One region of the Nostoc sp. UHCC 0251 genome, then DNA from elsewhere that is predicted to be linked to it. Evidence: predicted binding sites of a transcription regulator. Region 1 holds the regulator's gene; the other holds the start of a gene.
What was found. Region 1 encodes HrcA, which represses chaperone genes, less so after heat shock. Its sites were predicted from a motif close to TTAGCACTCNNGANTCNNGAGTGCTAA; they were not measured.

Region 1 (5,287 bases):
TAGGCAAGCAAGCCAACAGTGCTTACACTCAAAACAATCCCAAAAAAACGAGAATCTAGCAGCCGTAAAAAAGTATCCTTTTGTCCAGAAAATTCTTGATTTGGTTCACGAAAAGCCAAATATGGTAACAGACCAAGCACTCCTGATCCTACTGATGCCAAGGCAAAAGGCCAAAAAGGAACCCGTTGCATTCTGCCATCAATGAACAACAAACCACTGTAAATTAGTAGCCAGATGCCCACCAAAGAAAACAAGGAAAGGATAATCGGATTTATCGCAAGCCACTGAAGAGTAAATATATTTTTCAGCAGCATGAGGGTTTGCTGTAAATGCAGGGGCGGTGCTAACAGTAAAATATAAGCGATAAATCCAACCCATAGTAACCACAATGCAACTTTTCTATTCATCATCTTTAGATAGTGTGCATTTAACATAATTACTAATTTATAATTCGTATTTTTTGCCTCTAAATCCCCCTTTTTGTAGAACGCTGCCCTGAGTTTGCTTAAAAATAGTGGTAAATCTATACGTGATTTTTGTTTCAATTGAGGATTTAGACCCCAACTGAAACTGTCTTTGAAATTACGAATTAAAAATTGCTTTAATTTGCAGCTGGCTGCTGACTCGGTATTGCTTCTACAACAACTTCTGTTAGAGGTGGACGCACACACAAATAAATCAATGGCCCGAATAGCGGTATCAACGCTATTAACCAGAACATCTGTGGATTTTTCCAACCACGACGCGCCATATCATCTCCTAGCAAAGCTGGAAATAATAGGCAAAGTAGACAGAAATCTAAACTCATCACATTGATGAAGCGGTTAGTTTGCCACTGTTGCACAAAATTACCCCAATCTCCTCCTGTTAAACCATAGGCAACTAGAATAATCGTGGCTACCGTCAATATAACCCCGGTCACACGAGAATCTAGCAGCTTAAGCAAGGCATTATTTTCACCGACAAACTTATTATTTGGTTCTCTAAGGGCTAAATAGGGTAACAAGGCAAATGCCCCAACTCCGAAAGAGGCAGTAGCAAATAGCCAAGCAGGTATTTTTTGCCCTCTACCATCAATAAACACTACTGTGCTGTAGATGAGAGGCCAGATGCCCATGAGGTTGAATAGTGCTATGACTAATGGGTTAACGCCTTGCCACTGTCCAGTAGAAAGGTTTTTAATTAACTCGAATGTACCAGGTTGCTCAGGAGGAGCGAGGAAAAAAGCATAGGTAGTGAATCCCAACCACAGCAAGCCAAAGGCAGTTTTTCTAACCATGAAAAAGTTCAAAAGTATTGATTATTGATTTTGCCACTATAAATTAGACTTATCTACCTGCTATGGTATTGTTCATTTGCCTAGATTCGTAGCAGCTTGTCCCTAAACATCACTTAAGGATTGAAATAACTGAAAGCTTCTGAGAGGTAATCAGCAGTAGATGCTACGACCGCGATCGCACTTTCATAATCTAGACGCGTTGGCCCCAAAACTCCCACACTTCCTACTGGTATTGACCCCCGGCGATAGGTGGAAGAAATCAAGGTGCAGGTGCGTATTGGTTCTAGAAGATTTTCTGCGCCAATGCGAACCGTTACCTTTGACTTACCCACATCCTCAAGCTCTGGTTCCTCAAATATTAATCGCCATAGTTGATCTTGTTCTTCTTCCAGCAGGTGGATAATTGTTTGTACTTGCTGTAACTGGGAAAATTCTGGCTGGCGCAAAACTTCTGATACACCCCGAACCATAATTTGGGTTGTAGTCGGCGCATGAGTGCGACGAGTCAATTCGGCAACTGAATTTTTTAAGAATTCTCCGTAGCGTTGGAATTCCTGATCTAGTTCGCTCCAGTTGAGCTTGGCTAATTCCAACAGACTTCGGCCTCGCAAGTGGGTATTCAAAAAGTTTGAAACAATTTGTAACTCGCGATCGATTACCTCTGAATCTCGTTGTGTTTCTTCTGGTATTGGCGACAAATCCATTAACTTGGAATGTGTCTCATAACTATCGGTAACAACAATTAACATGATCCGCCCCTCTTCAATTTGCACTAATTGCAGATGTCGCAATAGCGCTGTAGAAGTTTGCGGCATGGTAATCAAGCTAATGCAACCACTTAAGGTTGCTAAAATTTGTGCTGCTCCTTGCAGTAGGGTTTCTAAACTCCAATCTTCCCACTGGAGACGCTTTTGCAATGCCGCCTCTACTTCTCGTCCTAGAGTTTCCGTACCACTTCCCTGCGGGACGCTGCGCGAACGTGGAAGCAAGCTACGCGTAGCGTCTGTCTGCGACACGCTGCGCGAACGCAGAGAAGGTGTAATTAGCTGGTCAACATAAATGCGATAGCCTGAATCTGAGGGTACACGTCCAGCAGAAGCGTGTGGTTGGTAGAGTAACCCGGACTTTTCTAAAACGCCCATCACATTGCGAATTGTTGCTGAACTTACACCCAGGTCGTACTCCTCGACCAAAGCCTTTGAACCAACAGGCTCTGCTGTAGCAATGTAGTGACGTACAGTTGCCCAAAGTATATGCTGTTGTCGATTTGTTAACTGGACTTCCATAGGGTATGTTTTGCTAGAGGCAAATTTTAATCAAAGTCTGAAAAATTTCTGGATTTGATTGAAAATAATGAATATTAATAATTTATTAAGATAACAAATTATACAACTATATTGTGATAATTAATTTTAAGGATCATATACACCACTGTTTAAAAGTGCGCTTTAAATAGAATCTAGGCTTTTGCAGCCAAAGCTGAGAGTTTGAATTTACAACATCCTTTTCCGAGTTATTTTTGCATAATTCTACACTTAGAAAAGTATTGTTGTATACGTATTTCTGCGGTGATCGCAGCTAAAATTAGGGTCGAAAAGCTTCGCAAATATTTTTGCTAGTGGAGAAAGTCGCAAGCTTTCCTGGCAAGCCCCTAAATTTATATGTTGCTATTTTCAGCATAGCAAAAGCAAGATGGAAGAATAACTTCCATCTGAGTAATGCACTTAAACACAAGCTAATACTGGGGAATTGAATGGTCTACTAAGACGGAATAAGCATCAATACCACCCGAAATATTTTGCACATTTGTAAAACCTTGAGCAATTAACCACTGGCACATCTGGGCAGAGCGGATACCGTGGTGGCATAGTACAAGGGTTTCAGCTTGGGGATTGAAGAGGGTAGGAACTTGATCTCCCCATTCGGTAAATTGACTCAAGGGTAGGTTGACAAAGCCCTCAATGCTAGCAATTTCTAATTCTTGTGGTTCGCGTACATCTACTAGCTGAATACTTGCATCGCCAGAAGAAAGACGTTGTGCCAGTTCTTGTACACTAATCTGGTTCATGGGTTGACTAAAAGAATTCCCGATAAACAGTCCTAATCCTATTTATGGTGACAGAAAATCTCTGCCTTTGCATGAGTATCCATTCTCAAGAAGGCTGATAGATTCTGGTAGGCTTTCTGCTTAAATGGCTGTAAACCGTCTTTTTGAAAGGTTTAATGTGAATAGGCAACGCTCATTTATTGGTTTTATCGTAGCTGGTGCGATCGCACTGCTAGTAATTGCGATCGCTAGTTTTTACTGGTTTTTCGCCAAAAATCCGGCTAACCTCATTGCTTCTAGCTCCCAGCCTAATGCAGCCATATTCGTGTCTAAACTTTCCCCTGTAATGGTTTCATTACTGGCGAATCCTGACCGTTTGCAGGCATTGGAGCGTGAAGGAGAACTATCTAAACTCAAAACCAGTTTATTCGCCAAGAGTGGCATAGATTACAAAGAAGACGTTCAACCCTGGTTAGGGGACGAAATTACCTTAGCTATCACCACCTTAGATATTGATCGCGACCGAGAAAACGGACAGCAGCCAGGGTATCTGTTGGCACTAGCAACCAAGCAACCGGATAAAAGCCGCGAGTTTGTCGAGTTGTTGTTTTCCAAACGGGCGTTAGGTGGGGCAAACTTAGCTGTTGAACAATACAAAGGCGTAAAGCTAATTTCTGACAATTCTCAACCAGAGCAGGACTTGCTTGCAGGTGCTGTGGTTGGTGAAGGCTTTGTGTTGTTTGCCAACGATCCCAAAGTGTTGCGAGACGCCATCAATAACGTCCAAGCGCCCGATCTAAATTTGACTAGCTCCCCTAAATACCAAAAAGCGACAAAACAACTCCCTAAAGGGGGATTAGCTGTAGCTTTCTTGAATCTTCCCATCGTAGCAAAATGGCAAGGTTTAGAATTGCCAGAGCAAACCTATGACAGCGAAATTATTTCCCTGACGTTGAACCCCAAAGGTTTGCTAGCAGAAACCAGCTTTCTAACTTCATCGGAAATTGTTTCCCCATCTTCACCACTATCTAAACCTGTAGGAGCATTACAGTATGTTCCAGCATCGGCAGGTTTGGCCATTTCTGGCTCAAATTTGAGTAATTTGGGTAACAGTGATTTAGCCAAACTCTGGAGACAAGCAACAGCGACTATATATGGTGCTGAGGAAGATGTAGTTTCTCGATTAGCAAAACCTTTGGTGGATGTTCAAAAACGCTGGGGCATAAACTTAGCAGAGGATATTTTTAGCTGGGTACAGGGAGAATATGCCATAGCATTGTTACCTCAAGAGCAAGCAAATCCCCGTTGGATTTTTATAGTAGAAAAATCTGAGAGTGTAGAAAAAGGTGTTGCTCGATTAAATGCGATCGCTTCATCTAATGGACTAACCATTAGTCCCCTCACCATAGAAAATCAAAAAGTTTCCGCTTGGACAGAGTTAACCACAGCTAGTAAGAAAAACAGTGAGAAAGACGGAGTATCATTCAACATTGAAACAAAAGTGCAGGGAGCGTATACAACCTTAGGAAACTACGAAATTTTCACCTCTGACCTTGAGACAATGGATGAAGTTATCACAGCTAAGGATAATTCCTTAATTGAAAATACCAATTTCCAAGATAGTATCGCTGCGATTCACCAACCAAATCAAGGTTATATATATCTTGATTGGACAAAAAGCCAGAATTTGTTGGAGCGCCAAGTACCGATTCTCAAACTAGTGGAAGTTTTAGGAAAACCGTTTTTTGATAATCTGCGATCGCTCACAGTCAGTAGTTATGGAACTGACACAGGAACACTCAAAGGTAGTGTTTTCTTCCAACTCAATAATTCGTGAGATTTTCGCAGAAGCTCAAAGTGTAGAAGGTTAGTTTTTAAACTTCTGCACTTTCTTGTCCAATGATATTTAGGTAGATTTTATTTAGGCTTTGCTATTTGTAGTTGTAATCTTTGGATAGCTA
Region 2 (5,287 bases), on a different contig from region 1:
AATTTAGTTGCCTATTTTGCCGAACGTTTGCAAACTGGTTTAAAAATAGATTTTGTTCAACAAATTCTCCACCTACCCCTTTCTTATCACGAAGCCCGCAGAAGTGGAACTGCTATCCGCAGATTATCAGATATTCAAAGAATAAATTTTTTAGTATCGCAGCTAATTATAGAACTACCAATTAAAGGATTTACTGGTATAGTTGCTGTTGGCTTTATCTTTGTTTATAGCTGGAAGCTGGCATTAATTATCATTGCTATTGGTGCGGTAATGACTTTATCTACAATTGCCTTTCAACCTGCTATCGAACAAACCACCTACTATTCATTTTCCGTAGCTGGAGAAAACTCAGGGGTTTTATCGGAAGCTTTCACGGGTGCGCTAACCCTGAAAAGTACAGCCGCAGCCCCTCAACTGTGGCAAGAAATCAAAGAACGTTTAGAGCATGAAGCTAACTCAAATTTTCGTGCAGCTAAAATTCGGATAGCTAATAATCTGTTTTCAGATACAATGTCTGCTTTGGGGACTGTAGCTTTATTGTGGTATGGTAGCACTCTCGTCTTTCAGAGCGAGTTAACAATCGGGCAGCTAATTGCTATCTATGGTTTAAAAGAAAGTTTTTTACAGTTGGTTAGCACATTAGTTAGATTTGTAGCTGACTTTACCCAAGTCAAAGCAATTACCCAATTATTAGCAGAACTATTCGGTTACACCCCAGAAAATCTCGGTGACGAGCAAAAACCGATTTTGAGAATCTCCGAAAAGGCTAATATTAGTTGTAACGATCTAAATTTTCAATATCCTGGTAGGGTGAGGTTATTAGAAAACTTATTTGTTACTATTCCCGGTGGAATGGTTGTGGCTTTAATTGGTAGATCGGGCTGCGGTAAGAGTACGTTAGCTAAATTACTGCCTGGATTCTACCCACTACAATCGGGAAATATCTGCATTGGTGAGACAAGGCTTCAAGACTTACCTCTGGATTGTCTGCGCCAACAGATAGCATTAGTACCTCAAGATGCATTTTTCTTTAGGCGATCAATTATTGCTAACTTCCGGTTAAGTGCGCCCAACGCGACTTTTGATGAGATTGTTACTGCTTGTAAAATAACAGGAGCAGATGAATTTGTTAGCCAATTTCCGCAAAAGTATGATACTATACTGGGCGCAGTGGCGGCAAATGTTTCTGGAGGACAGAAGCAGCGATTAGCGATCGCCAGGGCAATCATCAATAATCCACCAATTTTAATTTTAGATGAATCTACAGCTAATCTAGATCCTTTAACTGAAGCCGAAGTTTTAGATGGTCTTTTAGCTAATCGTCGGGGTAAAACAACCATTTTAATTAGCCACCGCCCAAAAGTTATCAATCGAGCCGATTGGATAGTGCTATTGGAAACAGGTAAATTACAGTTTACTGGTTCTATAGAAGAGTTTCGCTCGTTAGATGGAAAACATTTGGAATTTATTAATCCTTAAAGCCCAAACCAAATGGAAAATTATGCCACTGTGCACTTTCACAAAGGCTCAAAATTTTTCCCAGTTGGTGATTTTGTGGTTATGACCAGGCGACTGATTCTGCCTTATCTGTTTACATCACCCAACAGCCCGTGGTAGACATCCCTTTTATCCAGAGAATAAACCATAGTAGGGCTAGCATTTCAATGCCCACCCTACAAGCAACTAAGGCTGTTGGCGTATCCTTTGCCAGATAGTAAAGCCCAAAAGAAGAATAATGCTACTGGCGGTAGTCAGTATCACAGCCAAACTCATACCTTGTATTCTCATCGCCAGCAAGTTGAAAACTAAGGTAATTGACCAAAGGGTGAACGCAGCATTGCGCTGGGAAAGTCCCCAAGCGAGTAAGCGGTGGTGCAAATGGTCTTTTCCAGGAGTACTGAGAGGGTTATTTCCTGCTAGTAGCCGCCGCACAAATACTTGAGTGGTGTCTAGCACTGGCAATAATAGAAATAAAACCGTGGGAATTAGCGCATAAACCGTGTTTTGTTGTAGCTTACCTAAAATACTAGTTGCTGCCAGCACATAGCCAAAAAAGTATGCTCCGGCATCACCCATAATAATTCGTGACGGATGGAAATTATGGCGCAAAAAGCCCAGTGCAGCACCTCCCAAGGCTGCGAGTACCAAGATTGCCGCTGCACGGTTGTTAAATTGAGCTGCAACGCCCAACAAACTCATGGCGGTAATAAAGCTGATTCCTCCCGCCAAGCCATCCATACCATCCATTAAGTTGATAGCGTTGGTAATCCCTACTACCCATACTACTGTCAGTGACATGGACAAGAGAGAGTCAATGGGAGTGCCAAACATCACTTGCACACTGATGCCATTAGCTACCAGCAACAGTGCCGTCACAATCTGTGCCCACAAACGAACAGAGGGCGGTAAGCCGAACTGATCATCGATAAAGCCCACAAGGACTAATATCGAACCACCCAACAGAATAGTGAGCACCTGAGCCAATACGTTTTGGAGTTCGATAGGTCGTAAAAGGCTAGCCAATACGAGTGCGGCAATCACACCCGCGTAGATAGCTAGCCCCCCTGCATTGGGTAAAGGTTCTCGGTTAAGCCGCCGGGCGTTGGGTTGGTCAGCCCAACCTACCCGCAAGGCGAATTTGCGTACTGTCGGAATTAAACGCCACGTTACAAGCCAAGCCAAGAGGAACGTAAATACTACTGCCAACCAGCCGGTGCCGCTAGGGTCGGCAATACCGAGGGACTTAAGGGAGTTGTCTAGATTCATCTCCCAATTCAAGCATTACTGCCTGTATGTAATATGAGCATCACCTGTATATTAATCAATTTTTTTTATTTCCATTTGTAACTTGAGTCGCTTGGGAGATTAGCACTCTGGCGCTGTGAGTGCTAAATTGTCTAATGGAAGCGCTAGAGAAATAAAACATGGCGAAAATTATTGCATTTGACGAGGAATCGCGGCGAGCTCTAGAAAGGGGTGTTAACGCCCTTGCCGATGCCGTAAAAATCACCTTGGGGCCCAAAGGTCGCAATGTCCTTTTAGAGAAAAAATTTGGCGCACCTCAAATTGTCAACGATGGTATCACTGTTGCCAAGGAAATTGAATTAGAAGATCCTTTGGAAAATACTGGTGCAAGACTCATCCAGGAAGTAGCCTCAAAAACTAAAGATGTCGCTGGGGATGGCACTACCACCGCAACAGTTTTAGCACAAGCCTTGATTCGGGAAGGTTTGAAGAACGTCGCGGCGGGTAGTAACCCGGTTAGTTTGAAGCGCGGGATCGACAAAACTATTGAGGCATTGGTACTAGAAATTGCCAAGATAGCCAAGCCAGTAGAAGGAAGTGCGATCGCTCAAGTTGCCACAGTCTCTGCTGGTAATGATGAAGAAGTTGGCCAAATGTTAGCCCAAGCAATGGAAAAAGTCACCAAAGATGGTGTCATTACCGTTGAAGAATCCAAATCCCTCACCACTGAACTAGAAGTAGTCGAGGGGATGCAGATTGACAGGGGTTACATTTCACCCTACTTCGTCACCAACAACGAGCGGCAAATAGTCGAATTTGAAAACGCCCGGATTCTGGTTACTGACAAAAAAATCAGTAGCATTCAAGATTTAGTCCCGGTGTTGGAAAAAGTCGCCCGTTCTGGTCAGCCCTTGCTGATCATCGCTGAAGATGTCGAAGGTGATGCTTTGGCAACTTTGGTAGTGAACAAAGCACGGGGTGTACTGGCTGTGGCTGCAATTAAAGCCCCTGGATTTGGCGATCGCCGCAAAGCTTTGTTAGAAGATATTGCTATTCTCACCGATGGACAGTTGATTTCTGAAGAAATTGGCTTAAGTCTAGATACCGCTTCTCTAGAAGCGCTGGGAACTGCTCGCAAAATCACCATTGACAAAGAAAGCACCACAATTGTAGCTGGCAGTGTCACTAAGCCAGAGGTACAAAAACGGATTGGTCAAATTCGCAGACAGTTGGAAGAAACCGATTCTGAATACGATCAAGAAAAACTGCAAGAACGCATCGCCAAGCTCGCTGGCGGTGTGGCAGTGATTAAAGTGGGTGCGGCAACCGAAACCGAACTCAAAGACCGTAAACTGAGGATTGAAGACGCGCTGAACGCTACTAAAGCCGCCGTGGAAGAAGGTATTGTTCCTGGTGGTGGAACAACCCTAATTCACTTAGCCAAGGTGGCAGAAGCACTTAAAAACAGCTTAGAAAACGAAGAAGAAAAAATTGGGGCTGATATTGTCGGACGAGCGCTAGAAGCTCCCTTGCGCCAAATAGCAGAAAACGCTGGTGCTGAAGGTTCTGTGATCGTCGCTAGAGTTCGAGATACCGACTTCAACATTGGCTACAACGCTGCTACTGGCGAATTTGAAGACTTGATTGCTGCTGGCATTATCGACCCTGCCAAAGTCGTGCGTTCAGCTTTGCAAAACGCTGGTTCCATTGCTGGTTTGGTCTTAACCACCGAAGCGATCGTTGTTGAAAAGCCGGAGAAGAAATCCGCAGCTGCTGCCCCTGATATGGGCGGCATGGGCGGTATGGGTGGCATGGGTGGTATGGGCGGCATGGGCGGCATGGGCGGCATGGGCATGTTCTAACTTCTGCTCACCAAGATAAATATTTTTCAGCAGTTTGTCTTACCAAGGCAAACTGTTTTTTTATACTTGCCATTGCTGATTCAGAAACAATATGTTATCTGTATTGCTGGTAACTCACTGAACATCAATAAACTTACAGCAGTTTTCATCTATTTAAACCATACGTATCGTAGGGGCACAGCAATGCTGTGCCCTTACAACACAAACCTATTTATTTGAAAATAGCTGTAATTATGAAACTTTTCAGTACTTAGTTGTAAATACAAAGCACTACTAACAAAATGTTAATAAGCAAAATAGTAACCTAAATAATTGCTTAATCTATAAATAACCGTCTTTATATTAATTTTTATAAAATTATGTGTAACAGGTTATTAGTCACTAGTCGCTTATTTTTACTAATGGCAAATGAATAATAACTAATAACTATTAGGTAATATTGCATGGTACGAAAACTGCGTCTCCTTTCCAAAATAGTAAAAAAGCGACATGAAGATGAGTTCTATCACCAACCAGGGGCTATACCTGGAACCATTTTTATTGATGCAGATGCTCCACCACCGATAATTTTATTGATTGACTATAATCAAACCAATTTCATCCGCAAACAAATAGCAACTCCAGAAGAATGCATCCCATATCTAGAGATGGAATCGATTTCTTGGGTAGACGTACAAGGT

Region 2: the regulator HrcA is predicted to act here: its motif matches at 2,866-2,892, upstream of groL (chaperonin GroEL).

Annotation. Positions count from the first base shown of each region.
Region 1 is NZ_JAYGHD010000039.1:25,259-30,545, reverse strand. Features, by position in the region: gene VB740_RS07635 (hypothetical protein) at 1-407, opposite strand, end outside; gene VB740_RS07630 (DUF2834 domain-containing protein) at 602-1,279, opposite strand; gene VB740_RS07625 (heat-inducible transcriptional repressor HrcA) at 1,393-2,565, opposite strand; gene VB740_RS07620 (rhodanese-like domain-containing protein) at 3,015-3,347, opposite strand; gene VB740_RS07615 (DUF3352 domain-containing protein) at 3,505-5,163, shown strand.
Region 2 is NZ_JAYGHD010000005.1:21,254-26,540, reverse strand. Features, by position in the region: gene VB740_RS01450 (peptidase domain-containing ABC transporter) at 1-1,479, shown strand, start outside; gene VB740_RS01445 (MraY family glycosyltransferase) at 1,684-2,766, opposite strand; gene groL (chaperonin GroEL) at 2,925-4,607, shown strand; gene corA (magnesium/cobalt transporter CorA) at 5,051-5,287, shown strand, end outside.